Regions from separate parts of the Nonomuraea sp. NPDC048901 genome, predicted to be linked through region 4. Evidence: riboswitches for the same ligand, from Rfam matches in the RefSeq annotation. Region 4 holds a riboswitch; each other region holds the start of a gene.

Region 1 (7,283 bases), on a different contig from region 4:
GTTGGCGGCCCAGGTAATGAACATGTCGCACCATGGGGCGGTCTTGAAGTAGGGGTCGCTGTTGTCCACGTTGGCGTAGTACCAGTTACCGAACTTGCTGTAGCCGTCGGTTTTCTCGCGATAGCCGAGATTTTTCTGGGCAGCGTCGAGCAGCCCGTCCACAATGGATGGCATAGGTCCGGGGTTTGACCCTTTCTCCTTATGGCCTACCGGGTTAGCTGACGGGTTCGGGCCAGGAGATGACGCCCTACCGCCGCATCCGTGGCGGATTCACCCCATGCGTGGATCGCTCCAGGCTCTGGTTCCCCGGTTCCCGCGGCGCGGGCCTCGGCACCAGCCGGCCGCCTCCACCGCGAAGGCAAGTCACCGGCAAGTACGAAGGACTGTAGTAGGTAGAAAGGGTGGCTGGTTACCGAAATGAGATTTTTGGCATAAAAGATCTATCCAACGCAGACCGACCAATACCGTGCGCTACACGTTGTTATACGCAAGGCAAGCACCGCAGCGGGTCAACGCGTGATCACTCAATCACCCTCACCACGCCTGCGAGATTGCGCGTGTGGGCGGGCACCAGTTTGACGACGTCCCCCGCCTGCGGGGCTTGGATCATCTTTCCGTCGCCCCAGTAGATCGCGGCATGGGAAATGTAGCCCGGGTTGGTGGGGTCCAGCCGCCTGAAGATCAGGTCACCCGATCGCATCTGGGAAAACGGGACCCGGGGTCCACTGGCGAACTGCTGATGCGTCTCCCGCGGCAGCCGAATGCCCGCCCTGCCAAAGGCCCACTGGATCAGGCCGGAACAGTCGAAGGCGTCAGGTCCCTCGGCGCCCCAGACATACGGGGCGCCCAGTTTGCTCTTCGCCGCCGCGCACGGTCGGCTTGGGCGTGTAGGCCCGGAAGGTCGATGGTTCCACCCCCACCGTTCCCACCCTCCTACCGCCGAGCGGTATCGCCGCCGCATCGACGATCTCCATGGAGCTCACGCCTTTGCGTACTCGAACCCGCTCGATCATTTGTTCAGGCAGCGGACGATTCGCGACCACAAGCAGGTGTGGCTCCCGCAGACGGTCGAGGGCCGCCACAACAGGCGGTTCAGGCGCCGGCGAGCTTTGCCCGGCTTCCCGCGTCCAGCCCGAAGACGCCGGGGCGGCTTCGCCGGTCGCTCGTAGTCGACGAGGGCTAACATCCCCGCCACCAGCGTTGCAACCACGAGTCCGGCCACGAGGTACACCGCTCGGGGCAGCACGCTACTACGGTTCATAGTCACTGCGACATTATGCACAACCCGAACAGCGACACAGCGGCCCACCGCTCAGGCACGGCACCACGCCGTGGTAAAGGTAAAGGATTAATGGCTGAACCCTAGGCCACACAGGGCCTTCGGGTCGGCTTCCAAAGGTTTCGCTTGCGCTGGCCATTTGGCTTGCATACCTTTACAGGCCCAAGGCCGCAGCGTTCCGATGGTGGCCTGTACTGCCGAGACCGCGTCTCGTCTGCACCGGCGTTGTGTGCAGATCGCAGCCGCGGCCGCCGAGTCCGCTTTCTCGCGGAGCCGGGGATCCACTTTCTTGGGGTGAATCGGTGCGCCCGTCCCAACGGGGCTCCGTAGGGCACTTCCACGCCCGAACCCGTCAGCTAACCCGGTAGGCGGCATGGAAGCAAGGAGCCATTCCCCGCATGTCCAAACACCTCTTGCCGAGCTACGGCAGGTCCGCCCGTAAGCACGGCCTCACCCTCGCCGCAGCGGCCGTGGCCAGTGCACTCATCACCAGTACGCCCGCCTTCGCCAGCGACCACGCCAGCGAGACCCAAACTGGCGTCTCGCGGTCTGCGACTTCCTCCCAGCCCCAGCGCCAGGTCACAGCGGACGCCGTGCTGAAGCTGGCCCAGCAGCAGGTGGGGACGACGGAGAACGCCAGCGGCGGCGGCACCCGATTCCACAGCTGGTACATGACTTCCCCCAGGGCCCAGGAGACTCTGGCCCGCGACGGAGGAAGCCTTCAGGCCTACGCCAACGCTCCGTGGTGCGCCATGTTCGTCTCTTGGGTCGGTGAGCAGACCGGCGTTAGGCCGACGATGGGATGGGACGCCTATACGGTCACATGGGCGCGGTGGTTCAAGAACAACGGACGCTGGGGCACCCTTGCCAAGCCCGGAGCCGTCGTTTACTACGCATGGGGCGGCGACAAGAGCATTACTTCCATCGACCACATGGGCCTGGTGAAGAAGGACAACCGCGACGGCACCATCACCGCGATCGAAGGCAACACCGGCAATGGGAAGGTCGAGGAGCGGGTGCGACCCAAGTCCGACGTCGTCGGCTATGGCTATCCGCAGTACAAGTCCTGACATCAGGGAAGCCGTCGCTTCGGCAATTGCTGTAAGAGAGCTGCTATGCGGCTATCCGCGCATCAGCATTAGCGGCCGATCCTACTATGTCATATAGTGAAAAGTCGGCTGGCTGGTCCTCCCGGGAGGGGACAACCGCAGCCATCCGTTCGGACGTACTCGGCATTCGCCCCCGTGATGCCGGGCACGTCGTCCTAGGAGCAGTGGTCTCGCAGATGTCCGCGCAGTCCAGATCGCTGCGTATGCATTTGACCATTTCGGCCACCATGTCCTCACTCAGGCAGGCGTCCGCGCAGGCCGTACACGTTTGAGCGCACCGGAGACACTCTTCGATGCATTTCGTAAGCTTCGCCTGGTCGACATCACCAAGGTCCTTGGGGTAGGCGGAGAGCATCTCCCCGACTTGCAACGTCATCTCTCGTCCTCGCTTTCGCTGCACCGGCCACCGCGACGGCGGCTCAGACCTCCGTTACCCATCCCCCCGCGCACGTAACACCTCTCCCACTACACGAAGCAGTAGATAGTCGACCGCTCCGGACGGAGATGAATGCAGGGAGACGGGCCACATCCGAGCAGCAGTCTTCGCGCCGTCGCCAACCATCGCTACTATGATGGATAGGATTAGGAGGGGCGGAATGGCGCGCGGTCTTGGTGAGCTGGAGTCCGCTGTCATGGGCCACATCTGGTCATGCGACGGCCCTGTGTCTGTTCGTGAGGTGCTTCAGGCGCTGCAGCGCCGCCGGGTCCTTGCCTACACCACGGTGATGACGGTCATGGACAACCTCCACAAGAAGGGCTTGTTGCGCCGCCACCCATCCGGCCGGGCCTACCTGTACGAGCCCGTGATGAGCCACGAGGCTTACAGTGCCCAGATCATGCAGGAGGCCCTGGCCAAGGGCGGCAACCAGGCCATGACGCTCGTCCATTTCCTGGAGCGGCTCACCCCTGAGGAGCACGCTGCCCTCGATGCCGCCATTCACCGAAGCGACCAGCAGTGATCGTCGAGGGCGCCCTTGTTGCGCATGCGGCGATCACGGCATGGGGACTGCCACGACTAATCATGCGCAGCCAACGGCTTCGCGACTCTCCCCGGCTGTCGATCGCCGCGTGGCTGGCCGGCTGTGCATCGGTGATCGCGTCGGGAGCCTTGGCCGGGCTGCAGCTCGCCTTCCCCGCCCACGCCATCGGGGACGAGGTCGCCGCGCTGATCATGGCCTGTGGTGAGATGCTGTCGGGTCATGTTTCTCCGTTCACGGCCCGCCCGCTGGCCGCGCTGGCGGGCCTGTCCGTCGCCGGCGGCATCGCCATCAGGGTCGGCTGGGCCAGCCTGACCGTGCTCTGGACCGGACGGCGTTGCCGAATCAGGCACCGGAAGGCTGTCCGGCTGATCGGACGCGAGCGGCAAGAGCTCGGCGCGCTCGTCGTCCAGCACGACGAGCCCGCTGCCTATTGCGTCCCAGGCCGCCGCGCTGTGATCGTGATCACCAGTGGAGCACTCGCGGCGCTTGATCACCGTCAGGTGGCTGCGGTGCTCGCCCACGAACGGGCCCATGTGACCGGCCGTCATCACCTCCTGCTCACGGCCGCCCAGGTCGCCGCCAAGGCATTTCCCGGACTTCCCGTGTTCGCCGCGACGGGAACCGCGGTGCCCCACCTTGTGGAGCTGCTGGCCGATGACGTCGCCGCACGGAAGCATGCGCGCGGCGTAATCGCGTCGGCGCTGATAGCCGTCGCCAGGGCATCCACCCCCGCGGCCACCTTGGGAGCCGGCGGCGAGTCGACCGTCACCCGTGTCAAGCGCCTGCTCAGCCCCGTCACGCCGGCCTGCGGGCGCGACAGAGTGCTTGGCATTCTCGGTGTCAGCGGGCTGTTGGCGGCGCCGGGGTTCGCGCTGATCGTCCCCTCCTTGATCACCTTTCTGATTTCCTGCCCGGTCATCGGGTAGTCGAAAGGACCTCTCGCGATGCGTATCTGGACCAGGAGACAGTGGCTCGTTGGATTCGTGGCCGGGTGCGTCACCGCAGTGATCGTCGGCGTTCCCACCGGGATCATTCCCACCTCGTACTTTTCTCGCATGACGCCGGTGTTGTGGTGGAACTACCCGGTGTGGCTGGTCACCGCGATCCTGAGCGGTCTGATCGTCGCCACCTATGTCGCCCCGGTTCAGCCCCCGCCGAGCCAGCAGAAGAAGACGCTGAGCGGAGGGTTGCTCTCTGCCTTCGCCGTCGGCTGCCCCATATGCAACAAGCTCGTCGTCACCGCTCTCGGGACGAGCGGCGCACTCACCTACTTCGCTCCGGTGCAGCCTGTACTGGCGATCGCCTCGGTGTTCATGCTCGGCGAGGCGCTCCGCCGCCGGATGCGCGCCCTCAAGATTTGCCCTACCTACTATGAACATTAGTAGAGCGGGCTACACTCTTCCCATGCGCGATCCACGGCTAGGGGTGTCAGCCTACCGTCCCGCGACGCCATGAACCGCTCGACGAGCACCCAGCCAAGCCCGCCGGTGTCCCGGAGCGGCTCCCGGCGTGCCCTGCGGAGTCGGCGGGCCCGGTTGGCCGTCGTCGTGACCGCCGTCATCGCCGTTCCAGTGCTGGCTTACGCCCTGCCCGCCATCGCGCTTGCCGGAGAGGTTCCGCCGGGCACACGTGTCGACAACGTCGACATCGGCGGTCTGTCTCCGGCCGAAGCCCGCTCCCGCTTGGAGCGGGAGTTCGGCAAACGGACCGCGCTTCCGCTCGCGCTTGTCGCGGTCGGCAAGACCAGACGGGTGACTCCCACCGACCTGGGCCTGGCCTTCGATGCAGAAGCAACCGTACGGGCCGCCCTCGACGGCGCGACCACGCCGGCGGGCATCCTCCGATCACTCTTCGGCAGCCGTCAACTCCAGCCAACGGTCACCGTGGACGAGCAGCGCCTCACCACCAAGCTCGCCGACCTGGCCAAGAGCATCGATGCCACGCCCCGCGAGGGCACCGTACGGTACCGCGGGCTCGAACCTCAGGTCGTACGGCCCAAAGCCGGACGCGCTCTCGACCGTGAAGCCGCAGGGAGAGCCATACGCGCGGCCTTCACCAGCAAACGCCAGTCAGTCGACCTGCAAGTACGTGCGCTGCCCCCTCAACGCCCCAGGGACGCCTCGTTCAAGATCTCGAACGGCAAGCCGCAGCTCATCCACGCCCGCGTTGGACGCGGTATCGACGTCAACGCCCTTGGCACGGCGATCTCCGCCACTCTGGCGGCGGGCGGCCGACGTGTGGACGTGCCCGTCGCCCTGACACAACCTCGGGTGACCACCGAGGCGGCCAAGAAGCTCGGCATCAAGGAGAAGGTCAGCTCCTTCACCACCCGCCATCCCTGCTGCGCGCCACGCGTGACCAACATCCACCGCATCGCCGACATCGTCGATGGATACGTGGTCAAGCCCGGCGAGACGTTCTCGCTCAACGGCCTGGTCGGCAAGCGGGACAAGGCACGCGGCTTCGTCGAGGCACCCATGATCCTTAACAACCGGTTCGTCAACGACGTCGGCGGCGGCGTCTCGCAGTTCGCCACCACCATGTTCAACGCGGTGTTCTTCGGCGGCTTCCAAGACGTGCAGCACACTCCGCACCAGTACTACATCTCCCGATACCCGGCCGGACGTGAGTCCACGGTCTCCTTCCCCCAGCCCGATTTCCGCTGGCGCAACGACTCCCCGTACGGCGTGCTGATCAAAACCTCGTACACGGGCACCTCGATCACCGTCCAGTTCTGGAGCACCAAGCGCTACGACATCGAGTCGCAAAGCTCATCCCGCTACCAGGTCAAACCCATCACCACGATCACCGACTCCGGCCCCGAGTGCATCCCGATGGGCGGCGCCGAGGGCTTCACCATCGACGTGTGGCGCATCTTCAAAGAGAACGGCAAGACCGTACGCAAGCAGCAGTTTCACACCGTGTACGCCCCCGAACCCCGCCTCACCTGCACTTAAGGGCTCTTGGGTGGTCGGTGCGATCAGCGGCGTGGAGTCGGCGAGCGCCGTGACTGGGCGTGAGCCTCAGTCCGGAGCCAGGAAGAGTGAATCTACGATACGTGATAGGAGAGTGCCTGCCGGGCACCCTCCGGTGTGAAGGAGGCAGGCCCGTGACAGGTCCCATGCATGCTCACCACGATCATCACAAGGGCTCCCGCACCGCGATCCTGGACGTGAGCGGCCTCCAGTGGGCGTCGGAGCAGAACGCCGTGGCCGCCCGGCTCGGCCGCCGGCCAGGCGTGCTCGACGTCGAGGTGAATCCGGTCGGCCAGACGGCGACGGTGGTGTTCGACCCGTCCCGGACGTCGCTGGCCGACCTCCGGAAGTGGGTGATCGAGTGCGGTTACCACTGCGCCGGGCAAGCGGTGCCGTCTAACATCTGCGACCCGATGGCCGAACCCGGCCAGCCTCGTCAAAACATACCGGGGAGCCACGCAGCGCCCGCACACGTAGAGCATCAGGCAGAACACGGCGACGGCCGGGAGCCATCCTCTCCGCACGAGATGATGGGACATGGCGGGCACGCCGGCATGTCGATGGCCGCGATGGTGGCCGACATGCGCAACCGGTTCCTGGTGGCGGCGCTGCTGTCGGTTCCGATCGTGGCGTGGTCGCCGATCGGCCGAGACGTGCTGGGCTTGAACCTGGCGGTGCCGTTCGGGCTGCGCATAGACGTCTGGGCGTTGGTGCTCAGCCTGCCGGTGATCTTCTATTCGTGCTGGATCTTCTTCGACGGGGCAGTGCGGGCACTGCGGGCGCGCACCCTGGACATGATGGTGCTGGTCGCCGTCGCAGTGGGCGCGGGCTGGCTGTACTCGGTGGTGGTGACCCTCACCGGCGGTGGGGAGGTGTTCTACGAGGCGGCCACCGTGCTGGCCTCGTTCGTGCTGCTGGGGCACTGGTTCGAGATGCGCGC
Region 2 (7,283 bases), on a different contig from region 4:
GGCGGCCCGGCGGGCGACCGCCGGGGTGGGCAGCATGAGCGAGGTGGGGTGCCGGACGATCCGGTACGGCTGGCGGCTGTCGAACTCCGCGCACCCCTGCCAGGCCGGAGCGTAGACGGCCACGCCAGGGGTGCGCAGGGCCAGCCCGTGCACGAACGACTGGATGCCGCCCGGCCGGGGCGGGAAGTCGTTCGTGACGATGAGCACGCCGGTCACGGCTGCTGCTGGCCGTTCAGCGCGGCCCACTCCCGGGCCATGGCGATGCGTTGGGGGCCGGTGGGGTGTGACGCATAGAGGGCATATTCCACCGGATCCGGCGACAAGTCGGAAATATTGGTAATTGCCAGGCGTTTCTGCATGGAGATGAAGGTGGCCGGGTCCTTCGTGAGGTTCAGGGCGTGGAGGTCGGCGCGGGCCTCGATGTGGCGGCTGACCACGTTCTGGGCCGGTCCTGAGATGACCGTGGCCAGGCTCATCAAGCCCATGATCACTCCTACCGCCCGTGGATCGGCCGCCGAGGCGATGCCCGTGCGCCGCCGCAGCATGCCCAGCAGCAGGAACAGCAGGATCGCGCCGAACGCGGCGCCCAGCCCGCCCACCAGCGTGCCGACCAGCACGTCCCCGTACTTGGCGTGGCCCAGCTCGTGCGCCACGACCAGCTCGACCTCGGACTGCGGGGCCCGCAGCAGCGTGTCGTACACGACGATCCGGCGCGTGGCGCCGAAGCCGGAGACGTAGGCGTTGAGCGCGTTCGTCCGGCGGGAGGCGTCGGCGATCAGCACGTCCTCGACCGGGACATGGGCGCGCTCGGCCAGCATCATCAGGTTCGCCCTGAGCGCGCCGCCCGGCATCGGGCGGAAGTCGTTGAACAGCGGCTCGAACACGACCGGATACACGAACGAGGCCACCAAGGTGAACGCGAACGCGCCCGCGGCGGCCGGGATCCACCAGCGCCGCAGCCACCTGGCCAGCGCCACCACGACCAGCACCATGATGGACTGCAGCACCACGTTCACGGCCAGGCTCTTGAGCCGGTCGCCGGTCCAGCCGGCCCAGTCCTGCGTGGACAGGCCGTAGTCGCGCAGCTGCACCTCGTACCAGATGCCCAGGGGCCACCTGATCGCCTCGACGATCGCGGTCAGCACCACCACCCCCAGCACGACCCGCACCCACCACGGCCCGCGCAGCTTACTCAGCACCTTGGCACCGAACGGCGTGAGCACGAGCAACCCCGCGAACAGCACGGTCAGCCCGAGGGAGAGGTAACCGGGCAGGCTCGTGGCCGCATCGAAGGCGGCGGCCCTGGCGATCTCGGCGGCACTGAAGTCGCGCGCCGGATCCGGCGTCACCGTGGGGGTGCCCGAGGGCATCACCCGCCAGGGCGTCGTGAACGCCACCACGGCCAGGATCACCACACCGAGCACGACCAGCGCCCAACCGGCACCGGCCCGGCCGAACGCGACGTCCCCACCGTCCGCGACCCAGCCACCTGACACGGCACGGTCGCTCGGCGCGGCACGGTCGTCTGGCGCGGCACGGTCACTCGCTGTGGCACGGTCGTCTGGCACGGCGCGGTCCCTTGGTGCGGCACGGTCGTGTGGCGCGGCGCTACCGCCTGACGTGGCGGGGTCGCTTGATGCGGCGTCCTCGCCGGGCTGTGGTGCCGGGTTCCGATCGGGGCCCGCGTCGTCGTCAGGCGGCGGCATGCTGTCGTCGGTGCCCTGCAGATCGTCCATCCGCGTTCCCCTTACGCAAGCTGGTCCCGCACGTAGTCGCGCCACCGTGCCGTCAGCGTCCCTGCCGAGAGCCCGAGCCTGGTGAGCCCCCGGTCGATGCCACCCGTCTGGGCATCACGGTAGAGCCTCACCAGAGTCCCCTCACCGAACCGCTCGGCGATGAAGCGACACGCCAGCCACGCCTCCTGGTACGCCCGTGCCAGACGTGCAGGCTCCCGGCTGGACGGTGCGAATGCCGCAGGCCCTGGCAATTCGCCCGGCAAGTGCCCGGCCCGCACCTCGGCGGCCAACTCGGTGGCGGCCACCCGGACCGGCAACCCCGCGTCCCGGTAGCCCACGTAGTCGGCGAACCCCTCATAGAGCCACACCGGCAACCGCTTCGTCCCGGCCGCGACGTGAGTGAGCTCGTGCGTGAGCACGATGTCCCGCCCGGTGGGGGTCAGCCGGGCGAAGTTCTCGGGCACCACGACCACTCTCCCGCCATCGGCCACCGCCGCCAGCCCGTCGACACTCCCCACCCCGGCCACCCGAGCAGCCTCGGCCGCCGAGCCGGGCACGAGCACCACGGGCCGTACGGGGCGGCCGAGCACGGCGGAGACCCGCGACCCGGCGGCATCGGCCCGGCGCGCCAGATCACGAAGCGACTCGGGCGCCGCATGCTGGCTGACAACAACCGAACGCACACCTCGTACGACCTCGGAGCCGTCCCCCCAGAGTCCCCGCGCCTCCGCCGGAAGCTCACGATCACCGGCCGCCGGGTTGTGGCCGGTCGCGGACTGATCGGGCCCACCGGACGGCAGGTCACGAACCGCTGCCGAGAGGCCATCCGTCCCCGGAGACCGGTGCGGGGCGGCGCTGGCCGAGGCGAGGGCCAGGAGCAGCACCCCCACCCCCAAGACTCGGCGGCTCACCTGCACGGACACGTTCCCCGATCGTAGTCGTCCCGCGCCGCGAACCGGCCGTCGCGGAGAGACCCGGCTCCTCGTCGCGCAAAGGCCCGGCACGTCGTCGCGCAAAGGCCCGGCACGTCGTCGCGCAAAGCGTCGGCTCGTCGTCGCGGAAGGGCCCGGAACACGCGAAGGTCCCGTCCCAGCTGGGACGGGACCTTCGTGACGGTCTTGCAGGCCGGATCAGGCCGGACTTACAGGCCGGGACGCACCGCGCCCACGAACGACGCCTTGCGCCATCCGCTGAGCTTCTCGACGCGCACCGTCGAACCCGTCCTCGGCGAATGGACCATCTTGCCGTTGCCGACATACATGCCCACATGGCCGAGCCCATAGAAGAACATCAGGTCACCTGGCTTCAGATTCTTCCAGGAGACCTTCTTCTTGATGCGGGCGAACTGGCTGTTCGTCACGCGCGGGATCTTGACGCCGGCCTTCTTCCAGGCGTACTGGACGAGACCGGAGCAGTCGAAGGAACCAGGTCCTGTGGCCCCGTAACTGTACGGGTCACCGATCTGGTCCTTGGCCACGGCGACGGCCGTACGGGCCTTCACCTTTTGCCGAGCGACCGCTGTTTGTTGCGCGACCTTCTTCACGGACCTGACGGCTTTCGCCGCTGTATTGGTCCCGGAAACTTCGGCCGCATCACGCGTTGTCGCCGCCTGCGCCGTCGGGGCAGGGAGGACCAAACCTCCGGCCGTCACGGTCATCGTGAGCGCTGCGCCACTCAGGGCAATGCGGGACAGACGGGGGTTACTGGGGGAGGTAGACAGGATTTCTCCTTGGGACTTCCACGAACGCCTACCGGGTTAGCTGACGGATTCGGGCCTGGAAGTCGCCCTACGGCGCAATACGCGCCGATTCACCCCTGATCCCGGGAGCGGGATCGCTGGGTCCCCGGCTCCGTGCCTCCTGGCTGCACGGACTCGGCAGGCCACCGCCACGTAATGACATGTAGAAGGGCGGCGACCTAACGGATTTCTTTTCTGTCCACATCGGGGACCCGATGGAGAGTCGCGACGCCATGGCTTGTTCGCCGCGACGCCAGAAGCTACGCCCTTGAGTAACGAGCTGGCAAAGCCGTCATGGGGTTGTCAGGATCACTCAGAGGTGTCAGTAAAGTCCCCAACCCCAGCTGGAGCGCCGGGTTATGTTATTCAAATGTGACCCTTCTCACACTTGACGACACAGTGATCTGTCAGGTCCCTTTTGTCACTCTTGTCACACTGGTCCCGCTAGCAACACGCCCAGAGGGCGCGTGATCGTGTCGCGACTGCGCGGATGTGGCCGTCGCCAGGGTCGCCGACGGGCCGGGATCAGTGATCGTCGTCACCCGCTGAAGGCGTTCCAGCAGCGTTCAGCGACCCGGCCAGCGGCATCGGCCTGCGCGCCGAGGTCCGGCGACCAGCAAATCGGGATCAGTTGAACAGCCGGTCGGGTGCAGTTGAATAAGCGGCCAGAGCCCGTTGAACAGCCGGTCGGAGCCCGCTGACCACCGGGCCGAGTTCGTTGACCATTAGGCCGGGTCGTTGACCAGCAAACCGGGGTCCATTGACCACCCGGCCAAGGTCCGTTGGCCAGCAAGCCGGTAAGCCCACGTGGACCGCCAAGCGTTAATCGGCGGACCATCCGGTCCATGGCCACCGGAAACCACGGACCGGGTCAAGAGGACGCACGTCACGGCGCCCAGCGCGCTCCACCGGAGGAGCGTGTCCCTGGACAGAGCCCAGCCACGGACGGCGGGTGGGGCTCACCGTGCTTGCCGTACAGAAAATCAGTGGTTCTTCACCCAGAACAACCTACGGACGGATAGCTCCCACCAGGGTGCCGCCATAGGAGGACAGAGTGACGACCTTGACCACGTCGCCGGTCTGGGGGGCGTGCACGATCTGCCCGTTGCCCGCATAAATGCTGACATGTCCAAGCCCTGAGCTGAAGATCAGGTCGCCGGGCTGCAGGTCCTTCAGATCCACCTTGCGGGACGACCCCCAGGCCCACTGCTGCCACGTGGTCCGGGGCAGCGACACGCCCCCAGCGCGCCACGACGCCTGCGTGAGGCCCGAGCAGTCCCAGCCGCTCGGTCCCGTGCCGCCGAACACGTACGGCTTGCCCACCTGCGCGTAAGCGAACCTGAGCACCGCCGCCGCGTTGCCGGAGGCCGAGCCCGTGTACTTGATGCCGGTGCTGTTGGGGTCACCGGTCTTGTAGGCGCCGAGCTTGTCCAGCAGCTTCTTCTGCTTCGCGATCAGCTTGCGGACCTCCGAGCGCTCCTTCTCGACCCCGTCGCGCTCCTTGTCGGCCGCCTGCAGCGCCGCCTCGGCCTTGTCGCGTTCGTCCTTGAGCCCGCGGTTCTCGCGATCGAAGGCCGCCAGCCGCGCCACCTTCTCCTCCGACAGCTGCCCCGCGAGCGCCATGCCGCCCAGCAGGCCCGTGGGATCCGGCTGACCGATCATCGTGGGCCAGGAAGTGGCGTCGGGGCCGCGCGTGTAGGTGTCGACGGCCATGTCGATGACCTGGGCGCGCAGGGTGGCGACCGTCTCAAGCTTGCGTTTGTAGCTGGCGTTCAGCTTGCCGTATTCGCCTTGGGCCGCCTTGTACTTCTCGGTCGCCGTGTTGTAGCGGTCGACGACCTTGTCGGCCTGATCGTTCAGCTTCTTGAGCTTGGCTTTCGCCTGTTTGATCGTGGGCTTCGGCGCGGCCAGTGCCTCGCTTGTGGGGAAAAGCAGCAGCCCGATCGCGAGTCCCGCGGCCAGTGGCGCCCGGCCAAACCTCACAGTGTCGCCTCCAGGGGAATATATCTGGGGCGAAATGGTACAGAAGTGGCGGGTGTGCTTTCACCCTAACAACCGATTCGTAATCTACGCGCGGCCCAGCCTGCGCAGCAGCAGAGCCGACGGAACCGGTCTGGCTCCCATACGCCGGACGGACTCGGCCACCTCACGGTCAGAGGAGACCACCGCCATGGCCCGGCCCGGCGGCTCGGCGCGGACGAGCTGGCGGATCAGGTCGTCGGCGATCTCGCCGGGTGCGCTGAAGAGCACCCGCACCCCGCGCGGCGCCACCACCTGGACGGGCGCGTTGAGCTCGGCGCCGTCGAAGACCACGGTCACCTCGACCCTGGTCTGCGCGACCAGCCCGCCGAGGCCGGTCATCAGCCGGTTGCGCTGATCGGCCAGGGTCAGCGTGCCGTAGCCGGTCTTGGTCACGTTGTAGCCGTCGATGATCAGGTGCACCTGCGGCAGCGCGAGCAGCTGGTCGAGCAGCTGCGGGTCGTCGTCGGCCAGCGCGCGGGCGGGCACGCCCCTGACGCCGGGGCGCTCGCCCGTGAGCGCGGCCACCGAGTCGGCGGGCCTGCTGATCATGGTGGGCAGGGCCAGCTCCCTGCGCAGCCCGGCGGAGGCGTCCTGGAGCGCGTCGAGCAGCACCCTGACGCGGGCGTCCTCGATGCTCCTGCCCTCACGCGCGGCCCGGCGCGAGGCTTCGAGCTGCTTCTCCACGTCGGCCAGCCGCTCGCGGAGCCGGCGCAGCTCGGACTCGCCCGCGCTGCCCGCGGCCGTGGCGGCGGACCTGGCGTCGTCGGCCGCGTGCTCCATCTCCTCGGCGCGGCGCACCGCCGCCTTGCTCCGCTCGCGGGCCTCGTGGAGCTTGCGGCGCAGGTCGGAGTTCTCGGCGCGGGCCGCCCTGAGCTGCTCGCGCAGCCGGTCGGACTCGTCCTTGGCGGCGCTCTTCTGGGCGGCGAGCTGCTCGCGCAGCCGGGTCACCACCTCCTCGCGCTCGGTCCCCTCGGCCGCGACCGCCGACTGCTCGAGATCGGCCCGGGCGGCCTCGACCATCTCCGCCCAGCCGACCGGCCGCGTCAGATAGGCTGCGGCGGCCACCAGCACGGGGTCGGCGGCGGGTGGCACGTTGCCCTCGATCAGCGAGGCGACGAGTTCGGGCCATCCGGCGGCCACCGACTCGGCGACCACCTCGCGGAACTCTTTGTCGTTCTCCAGCTGGGCGGCGATGGGCGCGCTGCCCAGTTTGGCGCGCTTGCGCGGGTCGAACTTGGCGATGCCGCGCAGCGGCGGCGGAATCGTGGCAGCGGGCATGGACCCGAGGACCTGCGCCGCCAGATCGACGACGTTGAGTCTCACCTGCTCGGGAAGCGGGCGAGACAGACCTTCACCCGCTGAACTCATCCCACGGTCCCTTCGTGACATGCCCTTTCAGACAAGGGTACGGCTGTCGTGTACCTGTCCGTAACGGCAGGTCGGATATGGACAAGCGCTTGCTAGGGGTATACGACTGGGCCGGGACCCGCGTTCACCCGGTGTTCATCCAGGAGGCCCACCGTGACGGACGAGATGCGCACCTCCACCCGTGACCTGGAGGAACTGCACGATCGGCTGGGAATCTGGCTCAGCGGGCGAGTTGACCGGCCGGTGACGGTGTCCGAGCTGTCGAGGCCGATGGAAAACGGCATGTCCAGCGAAACGCTCTTCTTCACCGCGTCCTGGCCCGGAGAGCGCGTCCGGTGCGTGGCCAGGATGGCGCCCGCCCAGGAAGCGGTGCCCGTCTTCCCTTCCTACGATCTGCGGGCCCAGTTCGAGATCATGCG
Region 3 (7,283 bases), on a different contig from region 4:
TGCGGCCCACGCTGCAGCGGCTTGTCGATCAAGATGAGGATCCCGACGCCGAAGACGAAGATTCCGGCCAGCACATTGAGCACCGGAATGCCCATGACCATCGCCGCTCCCGGATAGACCAGGGCTCGTTTCAGCAGAGCACCGCGCCGAAGGCCGCTCGGTTCGAGGCGAATCCTCATGATCGCCTTGCCGAACGTACGGCCGCTCATGGAATGCGCGGCCCAGTCATAGACCGTATATCCCAGCCCACCGAGCAGCCAGGCGAACACGCCGGGCAACCGGCTGTCGAACGCCTCCAGCAACCCGACAGTTCGGAAGCCACCCCACAGCGCGACGAACAGAATGTAATAGAAGACACCGAAGACGAGGGCTTCAATGAGCCGGGCGGCCAGGCGTTCCCACCATTCCGCGGGGACGGCGTCACTCCACGGCGGCAACCCGGTCATAACCCACCTCGCCCCTTCGGCGAACCGACCGCTACCCATTTTGCTGCCGCCCGCACATACAAAACAGAGGCTGACCGCTGGCCAGCCTCTGTTTCGCGTCCGCGAAGACTACTTGATCTTCACAACCACCGTGTTGCTGAACTTGTCGGCGAACGTCTGCTGCAGCGGCTTGTCCCAGAGCTGGGAGGCACCGTTCAGCGCGACGACGATCCCGCCGAGCAGCGACCCGACGAACGGGATGACGCCGAGGATGTATCCACCCCAGGTGCCACCGGCCCGCTTGAGCGCCACGTCGTTAGGCAGGCCGCCCGGAGGCAGCATGGTGCCCGTGGGCACGATCTTGATCCCCATGACCATCTTGCCGACCGTCTGGCCGCTCATCTTGGTCATGAAGAACTCGTAGGCGACGTACACCGCCGTCATCACGATGGCCACCACGATGCCGTAGAGCGTCGGGCCCATCAGGCCGGTCGTGACGCCGGTCGCGGAGTTGTAGCCGGCGAGCAGGATGGCCCCGAAAACGAGACCGATCACCCAGTTCGCGATGCCGAAGATGACACCGTCGATGATCCTCGCCACGAGCCGCTGCCACCACTCGGCGAGCGGGGCCGGGGCGCCGGGCGGTTGGACCCCGTGCGGCTGCGGCTGCCCGTAGCCGGGCTGCTGGCCGTACTGGGGCTGCTGACCGTAGCCGGGCTGGCCGTACTGCTGCTGCTGACCGTAGTCCGGCTGGCCGTACTGCTGCTGGCCGTAGCCGGGTTGCGACGGCTGCTGCTGGCCATAGCCCGGCTGGGACGGCTGCTGCTGCCCGTAACCGGGCTGCTGGCCGTAATTGGGCTGCTGGCCATAGCCGGGCTGCTGGCCCGACGGTGGCTGCTGGCCGTACTGCTGCTGGCCGTAGCCGGGTTGCGACGGCTGCTGCTGCCCGTAGCCCGGCTGGGACGGCTGCTGCTGCCCGTAACCGGGCTGCTGGCCGTATCCAGGCTGGGATTGCGGTTGCTGACCGTAACCGGGTTGCGATTGCGGCTGCTGACCGTAGTTGGGCTGGCCGTACTCGGGTTGCTGACCCGAAGCCTGCTGCTGACCGTATCCGGGTTGCTGACCGTAGCCGGGCTGCTGGCCGTAGTCCGGTTGCTGACCGTAGCCGGGCTGCTGACCGTACTGCGGCTGTTGTCCGTACTGCGGTTGCTGCGGCTGCTGGCCGTAGCCCGGCTGCTGCTGACCGTACTGCGGCTGTTGGCCGTAGCCCGGCTGCTGCTGCCCATAGTTGGGTTGCTGACCGTAGGCGTCGTCCGCCCGGTAGCCAACGACCGTCGCATCCGGGTCGGGCTCGCCATAGGGACGGCCCGTGTTGTGATGTCCGTATTCAGATCCGCCAGGCGCAGAGTTCTCGCCGGATTCGTCCTGTGGATACGGCGGCTGTCCGGTGCTCACCGTGTCACCTCGCTTCGAGTGCGCATGTGGCACGTGTCAGGACACATGCCTGTGCTGCCCAACGTATCGACATAGGTATCAACAATCACCTTTCCCATTAGTCAAGGTCCGCGTCACCCGATGTCAGGTGGAGAAGCATGCGGGTGTTCCCCAGGGTGTTGGGCTTGACGTGTTCGAGGTCGAGGAACTCGGCGACACCCTCGTCGTACGAGGCCAGCAGCTCCGCATAGACCTCGGGTGAGACCGGAGTGCCCTGTACGGGGCGGAATCCATGCCTCGCGAAAAAATCCACCTCAAAAGTCAGACAGAAAACCCGGCGCAGGCCGAGTTCCCGGGCCGTTTTGATCAAGGAAGAGACGATCCGGTGCCCGATTCCGAAGCCTCGGAACTCCGGATCAACGGCCACCGTGCGAATCTCCGCGAGATCCTCCCAAAGCACGTGCAGCGCGCCACAGCCGACCACTTGGCCGCCGCGCTCGGCGATCCAGAACTCCTGCACGTCCTCGTACAGAGTGACGGTGGCCTTCTCCAGAAGCCGGGGCCCGGCGCCCGCGTAGGTGTCGACCAGGAGACGGATCGTCCTGACATCCGGCGTGCGAGCACGCCGGACGACGACTTCCGTGTCCGGGACTGTCACTTCGGCGACCTGCTCCATGGGTCTCCAGCGTACAGATCCGATTACGGCCTCCCCGTAACTCTGACGTCTCTCCCATCTCATGACATCTCGTGGTTGATCGAGCACGATGAGGGATCCCTTGGCCATCAGGCTTCCATGCCTTGACGAACTTGGTGCAAAAAGGACATAAAGTTTGTCCTGCACCGGCAAGCACGAGATCACCTCGTGACCCTTCGGTTGTGAAACCTCTACAGACTTGGCAGTTCTGGTTGAGCACGAACCCGGAGTGCACTAGTGTCCAGCGACGATGTCACCCACGCGAGCCAGCGTGGAGACGCGCCCAATCCCCGTAAGGGGAGCCGGGGACCCGCCGGTGGCGACCTCATCCCGACGCCACCACCCATGGGGTGAATCCGAGCGAGTCGTTCGGTAGGGCTGCTCCGGCCCGAACCCGTCAGCTAACCCGGTAGGCGCCGATGAGAGGAGCTGGTTGGTGAAGCAGACCCGCGATCGCGAGACGAAGCCGGCGGCCGCTCAGGCCCGCCCTTCTGAGCTCCGGAAGATCCCCACCCGGTTGGGTGTCATCGCGGCGACCATCGCCACCCTCCTCTTCGCCGTACCTGTCGGCTCCGCCGTCGCCGATCCCAAGCCCTCGCTGAAGGACCTGTCCAAGCAGGCCGAGGAGCTCCACACCCAGATCGAGACGCTGAGCGAGGAGTTCAACGGCCAGCGGGAGAAGCTCAAGACAGCCAAGAAGTCGGCTGAGGCGGCCAAGAGGACGCTGTCCACCAGTGAGGCCGATCTGGCCGCGAAGCGCGCCAAGGCCGCGCTGCTGGCCCAGAACGCCTACATCAACGGCGGCTTCGGCCAGGCGCTGGCATTCGGCACCTCCGACGACCCCGAGAGCTTCCTCGACCGGGCGGCCACCACCTACGCGCTGGAGCAGCAGCAGGGCTTCGAGGTCAACCAGGTGACCACGGCCAGGCAGGCCGCCGAGCAGGCAAGGGCCAGCGCCAAGACGCGCATCGACGAGGTCGAGAAGATCGTCGAGGGCCTCGGCACCAAACGCGACAAGATCACCAAGCTCGTCGCCAAGGTCGAGAGCAGTCTCTTCAAGCGGGCGATCGGCGAGGCGGGCCGTCCCGGCACCCGGGCCACGCGGGTCGACCTGCCGGTCATCGGCGCCGGCAAGGCCGCCACGGCCGCCAGGTGGGCGCTCACGCAGCAGCTCAAGCCGTACGTCTGGGGCGCCGAGGGGCCGACCTCGTACGACTGCTCCGGCCTCGTGATGGCGGCCTACCAGCGGGTGGGCATCTCACTGCCGCACTACACCGGCGACCAGTGGACGGCCGGACGGCACATCTCCAAGGAGGAGCTGCGCGCCGGCGACCTGGTCTTCTTCTATGGTGACCTGCACCACGTCGGCATCTACATAGGCGGCGGCATGATGGTCCACGCGCCGCAGACCGGCGACGTCGTACGCATCGCGTCCATCGCCCGCCGCCCGTTCGCGGGCGCCGTACGCATCGCCGACTGACCTCCGGACACCACGACAAGCACTCTGACAGCTGGGGCCCGGGCGGCTGGGCCGGTCGAACGGTCAGATGAGCTGGCGGCGGGCGGCCCAGGCCACGGCCTCGATCGCGGTGGCGACGCCGATGCGGTCGCAGATACCCCGAAGTCTCCGGCGTACCGTGCGTCCGCTGATATCCAGTCGTCTGCCAACCCGATCAACCGTGACCCCCTTGGCAAGCTCCGCCAGCAACGCCAGATCCGCGTGGCTAAGCTCGACGCTCTCAGTGAGCACATACATCGGGAGCCCTCCCCCCAACAGCAGAACTCGAGACGTCTATGTCCGAGCAGAGCTGCAGCTCGTCTCGCAGACGGTAAACGCATTCTGGAAAGGTCGTCAAGCCAGCGGATACCGCCCTCTGACCATCGCCATTGACATGATCGGCTGTATGTGAAGTACTCGCCATATGTCGGCACACTTCGGGGCCCGATGAGGGATCACAGGCGCCCTTACAACGGCTCCAGCCCGCTCCCCAAGAGCGCCGCGAACCTGCTGAGCGCCGAATCCGTAAAACGCGAATATTCTTCGCATTCAATATGCGAAATATCGGAAATGTGGCTGCTTAGGGCAGTCTTTTGTACCCCCGCGCCGCCGGGTCAGCAGCGCCCGCCAAAGACCATGAACGGTTCATGCGCCAGAGGGAGAAGCCACTCGGCGCAGGCGGCCGGGAGATGCCCGCTCCCCGCGCTAAGGGACCGGCGAACGCCGCCGCCCGCGTTCTCCTACTCGCCGCAGGAGATCGGGCCGCTGTCAACCCGACAGCGGCCGGTACGGCCCGGCGTGGGAGCCGGGCCGACACTCTTCGGCGGCAGGCGGGTCAGTGGGTCGGCTTGACCAGCGGGAACAAGATCGTTTCCCGGATGCTCTTGCCGGTGAAAGCCATGATCATCCGGTCGATCCCGGCCCCCATGCCACCCGTGGGCGGCATGGCGTACTCCAGCGCCTGCAGGAAGTCCTCGTCCAGCTGCATGGCCTCCGGGTCGCCCCCGGCGGCCAGCAGCGACTGTTCCACCAGGCGCCGGCGCTGCTCGACCGGGTCGACGAGCTCGGAGTAGGCGGTGCCCAGCTCGGTGCCGAACCCGATGAGGTCCCACTTCTCGGTCAGCAGCGGGTTGTCGCGGTGCTGGCGGGTCAGCGGGGAGGTCTCCAGCGGGTAGTCCATGACGAACGTCGGCTGGATGAGCGTGTGCTCGACGAGGGCCTCGAAGATCTCCTGGACGAGCTTGCCCTGGCCCCACTTCGGGTCCCAGTGGATCTCACGCCCGTCGGCGAGTTTCCGGACCTGCTCCAGCGGGGTCTCCGTGGTGATCTCCTCGCCGAGCGCCTCGGACACCGCCCCGTACAGGGTGATGCGCGGCCACTCGGGGATGCCCAGGTCCACCTCGACGCCGTCGTGGACGACCACCGAGGTGCCCAGAGCGGCCACGACGGCCTTCTGGTACATCCGCTGGGTCAGGTCGGCCATGTCGTTGTAGTCGAGGTAGGTGCCGTACGCCTCGATCATGGTGAACTCGGGGTTGTGCGTGGAGTCCGCGCCCTCGTTGCGGAAGTTGCGGTTGATCTCGAAGACCTTCTCGATGCCGCCGACCACGAGCCGCTTCAGGTAGAGCTCGATCGCGATGCGAAGGTAGAGCTCCATGTTGTACGCGTTGATGTGGGTCTTGAACGGCCGGGCCGCCGCGCCGCCGTGGATCGGCTGCAGCATGGGCGTCTCGACCTCGAGGTAGCCCTCCTCGTGCCAGAAGTCGCGCACCGCGCGCACCGTGGCGCTGCGGACGCGGGCCATCTCCCGGGCCTCGTCGTTGACGATGAGGTCGACGTAGCGCTGGCGTACGCGGGCCTCGGGGTCGGTGAGGCCGACGTGCTTCTCCGGCAGCGGGCGCAGGCACTTGGCGGTGATCTGCCAGCGGTCGGCCAGGATCGACAGCTCGCCGCGGCGGGAGGTGATGACCTCGCCCTCCACACCCACGTGGTCGCCCAGGTCGACGTCGCGCTTCCAGGCCGCCAGCGACTCCTCGCCGACCTTGTCGAGCGAGATCATCACCTGCAGGTCGCCGCTGCCGTCGCGGAGTGTGGCGAAGCAGAGCTTGCCGCCCACGCGGTTGAGCATGACGCGGCCCGCGACGCCGACCTTGTCACCGGTCGCGGTGTCCGGGTCGAGGGCCTGGTATTTCTCCCTGACCTCCGCGTTGGTCGCCGTGCGGGGAAAGGTCACCGGGTAAGGATCGACGCCCTCACTGCGAAGGCGGTCGAGCTTCTCCCTCCGGATGCGCATCTGCTCGGGAAGTTCGTCGCTCACAGCATCAAAGAGTAGGGGATATGGCGAACTGCAAGGGCTCGTCACCTCTCTGCAGGGTGACTGCAAGAGCTCTCCCGTACCAATGACACATCGAGCTCAGGGGGGAACCGGCAAGGCGCCGGCCCAGGGGGAGCTCAAGGAGAGATCATGATGAAGAAGCTCGCGACCGGCCTCGCCGCCGTCGCCGCCACGAGCGCGCTGGCCTTAGCGCTGCCCTCGGCCGCCAGCGCCAGCACCGCGGACTCCGACTCCTGGGGCCCGGTTTACTCGCAGCACTACCAGGCCAAGGCCTCCGGCTGGGTCAGCGTGGATTGGAACGACGACGACCACGAGTCGAACACGATCACCGTCAAGGGCAAGCTCTGGGACCTGGACCACCGCAGCTACGACGAGGGCGGCAAGTGCGCGTACGTGAAGTTCCAGGCCAGCGACTTCGACGACAACTGGTCGACGGTCTACACCAAGAAGTACTGCGGCTACCCGGCCTTCAAGCGCTTCTCCTTCGACAGCGACGACGTCTCCAGCCTCCGCGTGAAGGTCTGCCAGATCGACCTCCACGGCTCCTACCCGCGCAACTGCGGCAGCTGGAGCGACCTGTACACCGGCGACTCCGAGTAACCGGCCAGGTAGCGACAGTCCACGAACGCAAGCGGCCCCCTCACCCGAGCGGGGGGCCGCTTGTTCATGTCGTGTTCCGGTTGTAGATCAGCCGCAGGCCGATGAGCGTCAGCCACGGCTCGTGCACGTCGATCGAGCGCGACTCGCCCACCACCAGCGCCGCGTGCCCGCCGGTGGCCACCACGGTCACCTCGTCGGGGTCGTCGGCCAGCTCGGCCGTCATCCGCTCCACGATGCCGTCGACCTGGCCCGCGAAGCCGTAGATGATGCCGGCCTGGAGCGCCTCGACGGTGTTCT
Region 4 (7,283 bases):
GAGCCGCTCCTGCTCAGCGAGTACGGCGTGCCGGCCCAGATCCTGCCGGACGAGGCGTTCCTGGCGGTGGTCCGGCAGGTGGCGACGACCGCGCCCGACATGCTGGCCGGGCAGGCGATGATCCTCGGGCAGTACCTGTCCGCGCTGGAGATCGTCACGCCGGAGGAGGAGGCGGCGCTGCACGAGACGATGCTGCGCGGCCTGGTCGCCCGGGGCTACTCGACCGTCGTGTTCAAGCCGCACCCGGCGGCCGGGCGCCGGCACGCGCAGCTGCTCAGGGCCGCCGCCGAGCCGCTGGACGTGCGGCTGCTGGTCGCCGGGGAGAGCGTCCCGGCCGAGGTGTGCTTCCCGGCGCTCCGGCCCGAGCTGGTCGTGGGCTGCTTCTCGACCGGCCTGATCACGGCCGGGCGCTACTTCGGGCTGCCGGTGGCCTCGTACGGGACCGATCTGGTGCTGGAGCGGCTGGCCCCGTACGAGAACAGCAACCGGGTGCCCGTCACGATCGTCGACGCGCTGCTGCCCCGCATGTCGGCGGACGGCACGATCGAGCCGGCGCCGCGCGGCTACCTTCGGGAGCTGGTGCGGGCCGTGGGTTACTGCATGCAGGCCGAGACCTATCCGGAGCTGCGGCCGGTGGACTTCGACTTCGACCCGCGCTACTTCAAGCGCAAGCGCCTGGAGACGCTCGGGCTGACGGCCAAGCCCACGGCGCTGACGCGGCTGCGCCGCAAGATCCGCTCCGCGATCTGAACGAGCGGCGCCCCCGGAGGACAGCGTCCTCCGGGGGGCAACGACTTCAGGACAGCGCCCGCAGATAGCGGCGCATCCGCCGCTTGGCCCGGTAGCCGACGCGCAGCATGGTGGGCGGCACGTCCAGGCGCATCCTGGCCCGTCGGCGGGCGGCGGCGTGCTCCGGCCCGTCGAGCAGCGACCTGGCCGGGACCCGCGGGCCGCCGGCCACCAGCCCGCCCAGCAGCGCGGCCCAGTCGTTGCGCTCCGCCGGGTGGAAGTAGTTGGCCGCGCACCACCTGGCGTCGGCGGCGCGGAAGCCGCCGCCGGCCAGCTCGTCGAGCGTGCCCAGCAGCCCGCTGTCCTCGAACACCAGGTTGATCATCTCCGCGCTCACGCCGAAGTCGCTCAGCACCAGCAGCGGCACGTCCTGCGCGATGGCCTCCAGCGCCGCCGTCGAGCTGACGGTCACGAACCCGGCCGCCTGAGCCAGCTGGTCGTGCATCGAACCCACCTCGAACGCCACCCGCCCCGGCTCGCCGAGCTCGCGCCAGAGCCGCTGGTAGTGGAAGCGCTCGTTGTGCGTCTGCCGCTCGTCCTCCAGCGCGCGCAGCTTCACCACCACGTCCAGGTCCGGGCGGCGGGCGGCCAGCTCGGCCAGGGACAGCAGGATGCGTTCGCGATCCTCACGCTCACGCGGCACCTTGGCCTGGGTGGCGAACACCACGCGGTTCCCGCCGCCGCGCACGGCCCGCGGGCGCAGGAACGGCAGCCGGGCCAGCCCGACCGCCCCTCCCCCGCCGAGCTGGGCGGCGATCCCGCCGAACTCGGCCACTTCCCGCTCGCTGTGCACCACGAACAGGTCGCACCCGCTGCGGAACAGCCACGCCTTCTCCGTCGCGGGCACCGAGATGCCCGGCAGCCCGGTCACGAACACCGGCCGCGGCCGCAGCCCGGCGAACGCCTCGGCCACCAGTACGTCGACGACCGGCCCCGTACAGGCCACGATGATCGCGTCCGGCCGCGTCCGCTCCGCCAGACGCCGCACCGCCCGCGCCGGCATCAGCGGCGGCGCGGGACGCCCGCCCACGGCGGCGGCGATCTGCTCGGGCGAGGGCGCGATCGGCGTGCGCACCACCGCGAGGTCCGTCTCGCAGCCGGGCGGCAGGTCTTCCAGCAGGCAGGACGCCCACTTCAGGTACGAGTCGGAGTCGGCCACGGCCAGCACTCTCAAGTGGTCACTCCAGTCAAATACGGGCAGACGCCCAGTCGTATGGGTTGAACGCCGGTCTTGACCGGCCGTTCCAGTCACGTACGGAGCAAGCCGGTCACCCGGCGACTCCGTCAGCTGCGGGATGAGCCGGTCACCCGGCGACTCCCATCAGCGGCGAGATAAGCCGATCATCCGGCCACTCCGGTCAGATGGGAGCGCAGGTCGGGGGCCGCCCTGCTGGTCCACCAGTCGTCCGGCACGTCCACCGCCTCGACCGCGACGCCGCGCGGGCCGAGCAGCACGCGCAGCGAGGTGATCGCGGTGGACGGCAGGCTGAGCACCCGCTGGCCGGGATCGAGACCGCGCAGCGTCAGCTCAGCGGGTACGCCGGCGTCGTGCACGGTGATCTCGGGCCGCTCGCGGATGACCGCCACGTCAGCGGGGTCCTCGCGGCGGTGCGGGAAGTAGGCGAGCGGCTCCTCGGCGGCCCGCTCCATCAGCCAGCTCAGGTAGCGGTCCCGGTGGACCAGTCCGTTCCTGACCAGGGAGGTGCCGAGCACGACGGTCCGCTCGGCCGGTCCCGGCCCGCTCAGCGGCTGCTCGCGCAGCCAGCCGAAGTCGTGGCGGACCAGGTCGACGCCCGCCGCGCGGACGGCCGCCGCCAGCTCGTCGGTCACCGGCAGCGCGGTGAAGACCGACACCCGGCTCGCGCGCAGCCTGATCGCCGCCGCCAGCCCCAGGGCCGCGCGCAGCTTTCCCGGGTGGGCCCGCGCCCGTAACAGCGGTTTGTACGGCCCTTCGGCTAGCAGAGACAGCAACCGGAGCGTGGCCAGCCCGTCATCGACGATCACGATGCGGCCCGGATGGGAGACGAGCCAGCGCAGCTGAACCCGGCCGGAGAAGGCGTCGCCGACGGCGTGCGGGGAGCGCGGCATGCGCTCGCGCGGCTCGGCCAGCTCCAGCCCCTCGGGCAGAGCCAGACCGGACAGCTCCCGGCGAGTGGCTTTGAGCGCTCGCAGCCCGGCACGCGGCACGACGACCGTGGCAGGCCCGAGCAGTCCAGCGCGGTGCGCCTCTATGGCGCACAGCATCTGAAGCGGGGACTCCACCCAGGCCGACGCCTGTTTGCCCACTCTGTTACCCCCGCGGGGTGATAGCCCGATCACGACCGCTTCAAGCTAGCCCGGCCGCCTTAAGCCGCCAGAAACGGGACATGAACAATGGGACCCATGAACTCGCTACTACTCAACAGCGACGGCGTGCAGGTGCCGCAGCTCGGGTTCGGCGTCTGGCAGGTGCCGAGCGACGAGGCCGAACAGGTCGTGACGGCCGCTCTGGAGACCGGTTACCGCCACATCGACACCGCCAGCGCGTACGGGAACGAGGAGGGCGTCGGCCGGGCCGTACGCGCCTCGGGGATCCCGCGCGAGAAGCTGTTCGTCACCACCAAGCTCTTCAACAACGACCACGAGCGGGCGGAGGAGGCGTTCGACGAGAGCCTGTCCCGGCTCGGTCTCGACTACGTGGACCTGTACCTGATCCACTGGCCGGTGCCGTCCCGGAACAAGTATCTGCAGGCCTGGCGCGGCCTGGAGAAGATCTACCGTCAGGGACGGGCCAAGGCGATCGGTGTGTCCAATTTCACCATCGAGACCCTCACCCGGGTCATCGACGAGGCCGACATCGTTCCGTCCATCAACCAGATCGAGCTGCACCCGTACTTCCAGCAGCGCGCGCTGCGGGAGTTCCACGAGGCCAACGGCATCCTCACGGAGGCGTGGAGCCCGCTGGGGCAGGGCAAGGGCCTGCTCGGCGACCCGGCGCTGGCCGTGCTGGCGGAGAAGCACGGCAAGACGCCGGCCCAGATCGTGCTGCGCTGGCACATCCAGCTGGGCAATGTGACGATCCCCAAGTCGGTCACGCCCGCGCGGATCAAGGAGAACTCCGAGGTGTTCGACTTCGTCCTCGACACCGAGGACATGGCGGCCATAGGCGCCCTGACCAAGCAGGACGGCCGGATCGGGCCCGACCCGGAGACTTTCAGCTGGATGGGGTAAGTCCCTAGGATCTTCCCCCATGAAGGATCTCGCATGGGGCATAGCGGCCACGGGTGTCATCGCTGCAAGGGTCGGGGCGGTCATCGCCGCTGAGCCGGGAATGCGGGTGGCCGCCGTCGGTTCGCGCGACCTCGGCCGCGCGCGGGCGCTGGCCTCGGAACTGGGCGCCGAGTCGGCGTACGGCTCGTACGCGGAGCTGTGCGCCGACCCCGGCGTCGACGCGATCTACGTGGCGACCCCGCACGCCCAGCACCTGGAGGTCGCCGAGGCGGCGATCGCGGCGGGCAAGGCGGTGCTGTGCGAGAAGCCGCTCGCCGCGTCCGTCGCCGACGCCGAGCGGATGGTCCAGCTCGCCCGCGATGCCGGGGTGTTCCTGATGGAAGCCATGTGGACCCGGTTCAATCCGCTCATTCAGCGGGTGGCCGGCGATCCCCGGTTCGGGGAGATCCGCTCGGTCCAGGCGTCGTTCGGCTTCAAGGCTCCCTACGACCCCGCGCACCGGCTGTGGGCGCCGGAGCTGGGCGGCGGGGCGCTGCTCGACCTGGGCGTCTACTCGTTCGGGCTGGCGCAGCTGCTGCTCGGGATGCCCTCACGGATGCACGTCACGGGCTCGCTGGCGCCCTCGGGGGTGGACGCGGAGGCGGGCGGGGTGCTGGTCTATCCGGGCGGCAGGCGGGCCCTGGTGGAGTGCTCGCTGCTGGGCCCGTACGCGAACGACGCCCTCGTGGTGGGCACCGACATGCGCGCCCACATCAAGGCGCCGTTCTGGGCGCCGGAGCGGGTCGTGCTGAGCGGGCCGTCGATGGAGACGGAGGAGTTCGTGCTCGATCCGGCGGACAACGGATACGCCGGCGAGGTGCGCGAGGTACGGGACGCCATGGCCGAAGGCAGGACCGAATCCGCGATCATGCCACTTGACGAAAGCCTTGCCATGATGGGGCTTCTGGCCGACGCGAGGGAGCAGCTCTCTTAGCTGGCGATTTATCCATTTGTAAGACCCTTGCCACTTGCATTACCTTTGTGGTCATATGAGGCATACGTCCGGTTTGTCCGTTCGTTGCCAGACCATCGCACAAAGGCATCACAGGACCGTCCTGTGACCGCTGAATCCGCCTCGCGCGGAACCGGGGACCCACCGTCCTTTGGGGTGTATCGGCACGTCACGTGCCGTAGGACAGCTTCCACGTCCGAACCCGTCAGCTAACCCGGTAAGCGGCATGGAAGCAAGGAGTTACCCCCTCGATGGCCAAGTCCCATCTTTTTCGCGCCACCAAGTCGACCTTCGCTCACGTCGTCCTCGGCGTGAGCGTCGCGGCCGCCGCCTTCGCCGGCCAGTCCGCCGCCCACGCGGACACCGCCACCGCCCACGCTGCCGCGGCCCCGGCACACGCCGCCGCCGCGAAGAGCCACCCGGAGAGCGAGGTCAAGGCCAAGGCCACGGTCTCGCGGGTTCTGGCGCTAGCCAAGGCCCAGGTCGGCACCACTGAGAACGCCTACGGTGGCGGCACCAAGTTCCAGAAGTGGTACATGAACTCCCCGCGCGCCCTGGAGACCCTCAGACGCGACGGCGGCACCCGCGCGGACTACCTGAACGCCGCCTGGTGCTCGATGTTCGTCTCGTGGGTCGGCGAGCAGTCCGGCGCGCGCAGCATGATCGGCTGGGACGCCTACACGGTCGAGCACGCGAAGTGGTTCGCCAACAACAACCACTGGGGCACGACCCCGAAGCCGGGCGCCGTGGTGTTCTTCTCGTGGGGCGGCAGCAAGAGCCTGGACGACATCGAGCACGTCGGCTTCGTCGTCAAGGACAACCACGACGGCACAATCTCCACGATCGAGGGCAACACAGGCAACGGCAGCGTCCAGCAGCGCGTCCGGCCGACGTCCCAGGTGGTCGGCTACGGCTACCCGAACTACGGGGCCTGACGACTTCCTGATCGAGGGCTCTCCTGCCGACGAGCGCGCGTCCTACTGGACGCGCGCTCGTCGGCGTCCTACTCTCCCGTACCGGCGTCTTACTCTCACGTACCGGCTGCCGAAAAGCCCACCACGTTGGGCTGAACAGCGCATGGCTGCCTTATCTGCCCATCCGACCGCAACCCCCCAAGTTTGGGGATGTCACGGGCCTGCCGTCACCTCGGACACTGACGGTGGCCGGACAGCGAGCCGGTTCTCGATACTGGAGGAGGGGACATGTCACCGACGACGCAGCAGGACAACTGGCGCTTCTGTAACAAGTGCTACACCCTTTGGTGGAATGGCCGCCCCGACAACGGACACTGCCCCGCGGGCGGCGCCCACGAGGGACACGGCAGTTGGAACTTCTACCTCCCGGCGAACCCCGCCGAGCACATCTGACGCAAGACCGGACCCCCGGCCGATCTCCCCGCGACGCCACGGCTTCGCGGGGAGATCGGCGTTGGACGACGCTTTCGGCGATCCGGCGAGTCAGCCCAGTTGCTGGGCGTTCAGGCCGGTGAGGCGTTCGTAGGCGGGGCTTTCGCCTGGGTAGACGACCTGGATGTCGATGGGAAGGGCTGTCCCAGGATCGACGCTGTGCCCGCCGCCTTCGGGGGAGCCGAGCAGGACGGCGCCGTCGCTGCCGTCGCGGAAGATCTCGCCCCAGAAGGTGTCGACGAAGCTCTTGGACAGCAAGGTTCCCTCCGGCAGGCCGCCGAAGCCCACGGCCCATTTCATGACGCGGGTGTCCTCGGCGTGCATCGTGAGCCGGTAGGAGTAGATGTGGCCCGAGCCTTCCGCCCAGTGGCCTCGCAACTCCTGGTCGACGCGCAGGTTCCCCACGAAGCGGGCCGCCAGCGCGGACTGGGCCTGGTCGTTCCAGGAGCCGTTCGGGCTCTCGGCCATGGGGATGTCCGACAACCTCGCGATCGAGGCTCCCCGCTCCACCGGCAGTGAGTGTCCCTGCTGGTTGGCGGCCGAGAAGAGCGCGTTGTCCTCGACGGTGTTGTTGACGACGGCGCTCACCCCATCACCGCTGTGGTCGAACCCGTACTCGGAGAAGTCGTTGGCATGCGCGCCCATCGGAATGGCCAGGATTTTGTCGCCACGCCCCGGGGTCTGGCCCGCGTTGAAGTTATTGGCCCGATAGAGACAGAAGTGCCCCTCGGGACACGCATCGGCCCCCTGGCCGTAGATCAGCTTTGGTTCCTTGTCGTCGCTCATCGCGCTCCCTAACCGTTGACGGTCGGCGCGGCTGCCCTGGTGGCAGCCGCCGGGTTCTGCGGACCATGGTTGTCTCGGGTGCCGTTCGAGGACGTAGCCCA

What was found. Region 4 has a riboswitch for cyclic di-AMP ahead of AB0C30_RS35715 (CHAP domain-containing protein). Riboswitches for the same ligand answer to the same signal wherever they lie in the genome.
Region 1: it holds a riboswitch for cyclic di-AMP, as region 4 does, so the genes downstream of both, AB0C30_RS09895 (CHAP domain-containing protein) here and AB0C30_RS35715 (CHAP domain-containing protein) in region 4, are expected to answer to the same signal.
Region 2: it holds a riboswitch for cyclic di-AMP, as region 4 does, so the genes downstream of both, AB0C30_RS18405 (C40 family peptidase) here and AB0C30_RS35715 (CHAP domain-containing protein) in region 4, are expected to answer to the same signal.
Region 3: it holds a riboswitch for cyclic di-AMP, as region 4 does, so the genes downstream of both, AB0C30_RS02650 (C40 family peptidase) here and AB0C30_RS35715 (CHAP domain-containing protein) in region 4, are expected to answer to the same signal.

What each region holds. Positions count from the first base shown of each region.
Region 1 covers NZ_JBEZFW010000003.1:36,493-43,775, reverse strand. The annotation lists gene AB0C30_RS09905 (CHAP domain-containing protein) at 1-174, opposite strand, end outside; cyclic di-AMP (ydaO/yuaA leader) riboswitch at 189-343, opposite strand; gene AB0C30_RS09900 (NlpC/P60 family protein) at 521-961, opposite strand; cyclic di-AMP (ydaO/yuaA leader) riboswitch at 1,519-1,665, shown strand; gene AB0C30_RS09895 (CHAP domain-containing protein) at 1,678-2,349, shown strand; gene AB0C30_RS09890 (BlaI/MecI/CopY family transcriptional regulator) at 2,958-3,347, shown strand; gene AB0C30_RS09885 (M48 family metalloprotease) at 3,344-4,294, shown strand; gene AB0C30_RS09880 (hypothetical protein) at 4,313-4,750, shown strand; gene AB0C30_RS09875 (VanW family protein) at 4,820-6,325, shown strand; gene AB0C30_RS09870 (heavy metal translocating P-type ATPase) at 6,478-7,283, shown strand, end outside.
Region 2 covers NZ_JBEZFW010000005.1:161,759-169,041, reverse strand. The annotation lists gene AB0C30_RS18420 (glycosyltransferase family 4 protein) at 1-216, opposite strand, end outside; gene AB0C30_RS18415 (M48 family metallopeptidase) at 213-1,736, opposite strand; gene AB0C30_RS18410 (hypothetical protein) at 1,748-2,659, opposite strand; gene AB0C30_RS18405 (C40 family peptidase) at 2,878-3,393, opposite strand; cyclic di-AMP (ydaO/yuaA leader) riboswitch at 3,467-3,625, opposite strand; gene AB0C30_RS18400 (C40 family peptidase) at 4,483-5,457, opposite strand; gene AB0C30_RS18395 (NYN domain-containing protein) at 5,542-6,864, opposite strand; gene AB0C30_RS18390 (phosphotransferase family protein) at 7,018-7,283, shown strand, end outside.
Region 3 covers NZ_JBEZFW010000001.1:526,995-534,277, reverse strand. The annotation lists gene AB0C30_RS02670 (RDD family protein) at 1-446, opposite strand, end outside; partial or broken gene AB0C30_RS02665 (RDD family protein) at 555-1,034, opposite strand; gene AB0C30_RS02660 (hypothetical protein) at 1,071-1,955, shown strand; gene AB0C30_RS02655 (amino-acid N-acetyltransferase) at 1,978-2,535, opposite strand; cyclic di-AMP (ydaO/yuaA leader) riboswitch at 2,824-2,984, shown strand; gene AB0C30_RS02650 (C40 family peptidase) at 2,990-4,033, shown strand; gene AB0C30_RS02645 (LuxR C-terminal-related transcriptional regulator) at 4,097-4,309, opposite strand; gene lysX (bifunctional lysylphosphatidylglycerol synthetase/lysine--tRNA ligase LysX) at 4,887-6,368, opposite strand; gene AB0C30_RS02635 (hypothetical protein) at 6,516-6,986, shown strand; gene AB0C30_RS02630 (type III pantothenate kinase) at 7,051-7,283, opposite strand, start outside.
Region 4 covers NZ_JBEZFW010000012.1:35,392-42,674, reverse strand. The annotation lists gene AB0C30_RS35740 (polysialyltransferase family glycosyltransferase) at 1-750, shown strand, start outside; gene AB0C30_RS35735 (DUF6716 putative glycosyltransferase) at 797-1,957, opposite strand; gene AB0C30_RS35730 (hypothetical protein) at 2,131-3,075, opposite strand; gene AB0C30_RS35725 (aldo/keto reductase) at 3,172-3,999, shown strand; gene AB0C30_RS35720 (Gfo/Idh/MocA family oxidoreductase) at 4,019-4,972, shown strand; cyclic di-AMP (ydaO/yuaA leader) riboswitch at 5,091-5,229, shown strand; gene AB0C30_RS35715 (CHAP domain-containing protein) at 5,242-5,925, shown strand; gene AB0C30_RS35710 (hypothetical protein) at 6,193-6,357, shown strand; gene AB0C30_RS35705 (hypothetical protein) at 6,448-7,182, opposite strand.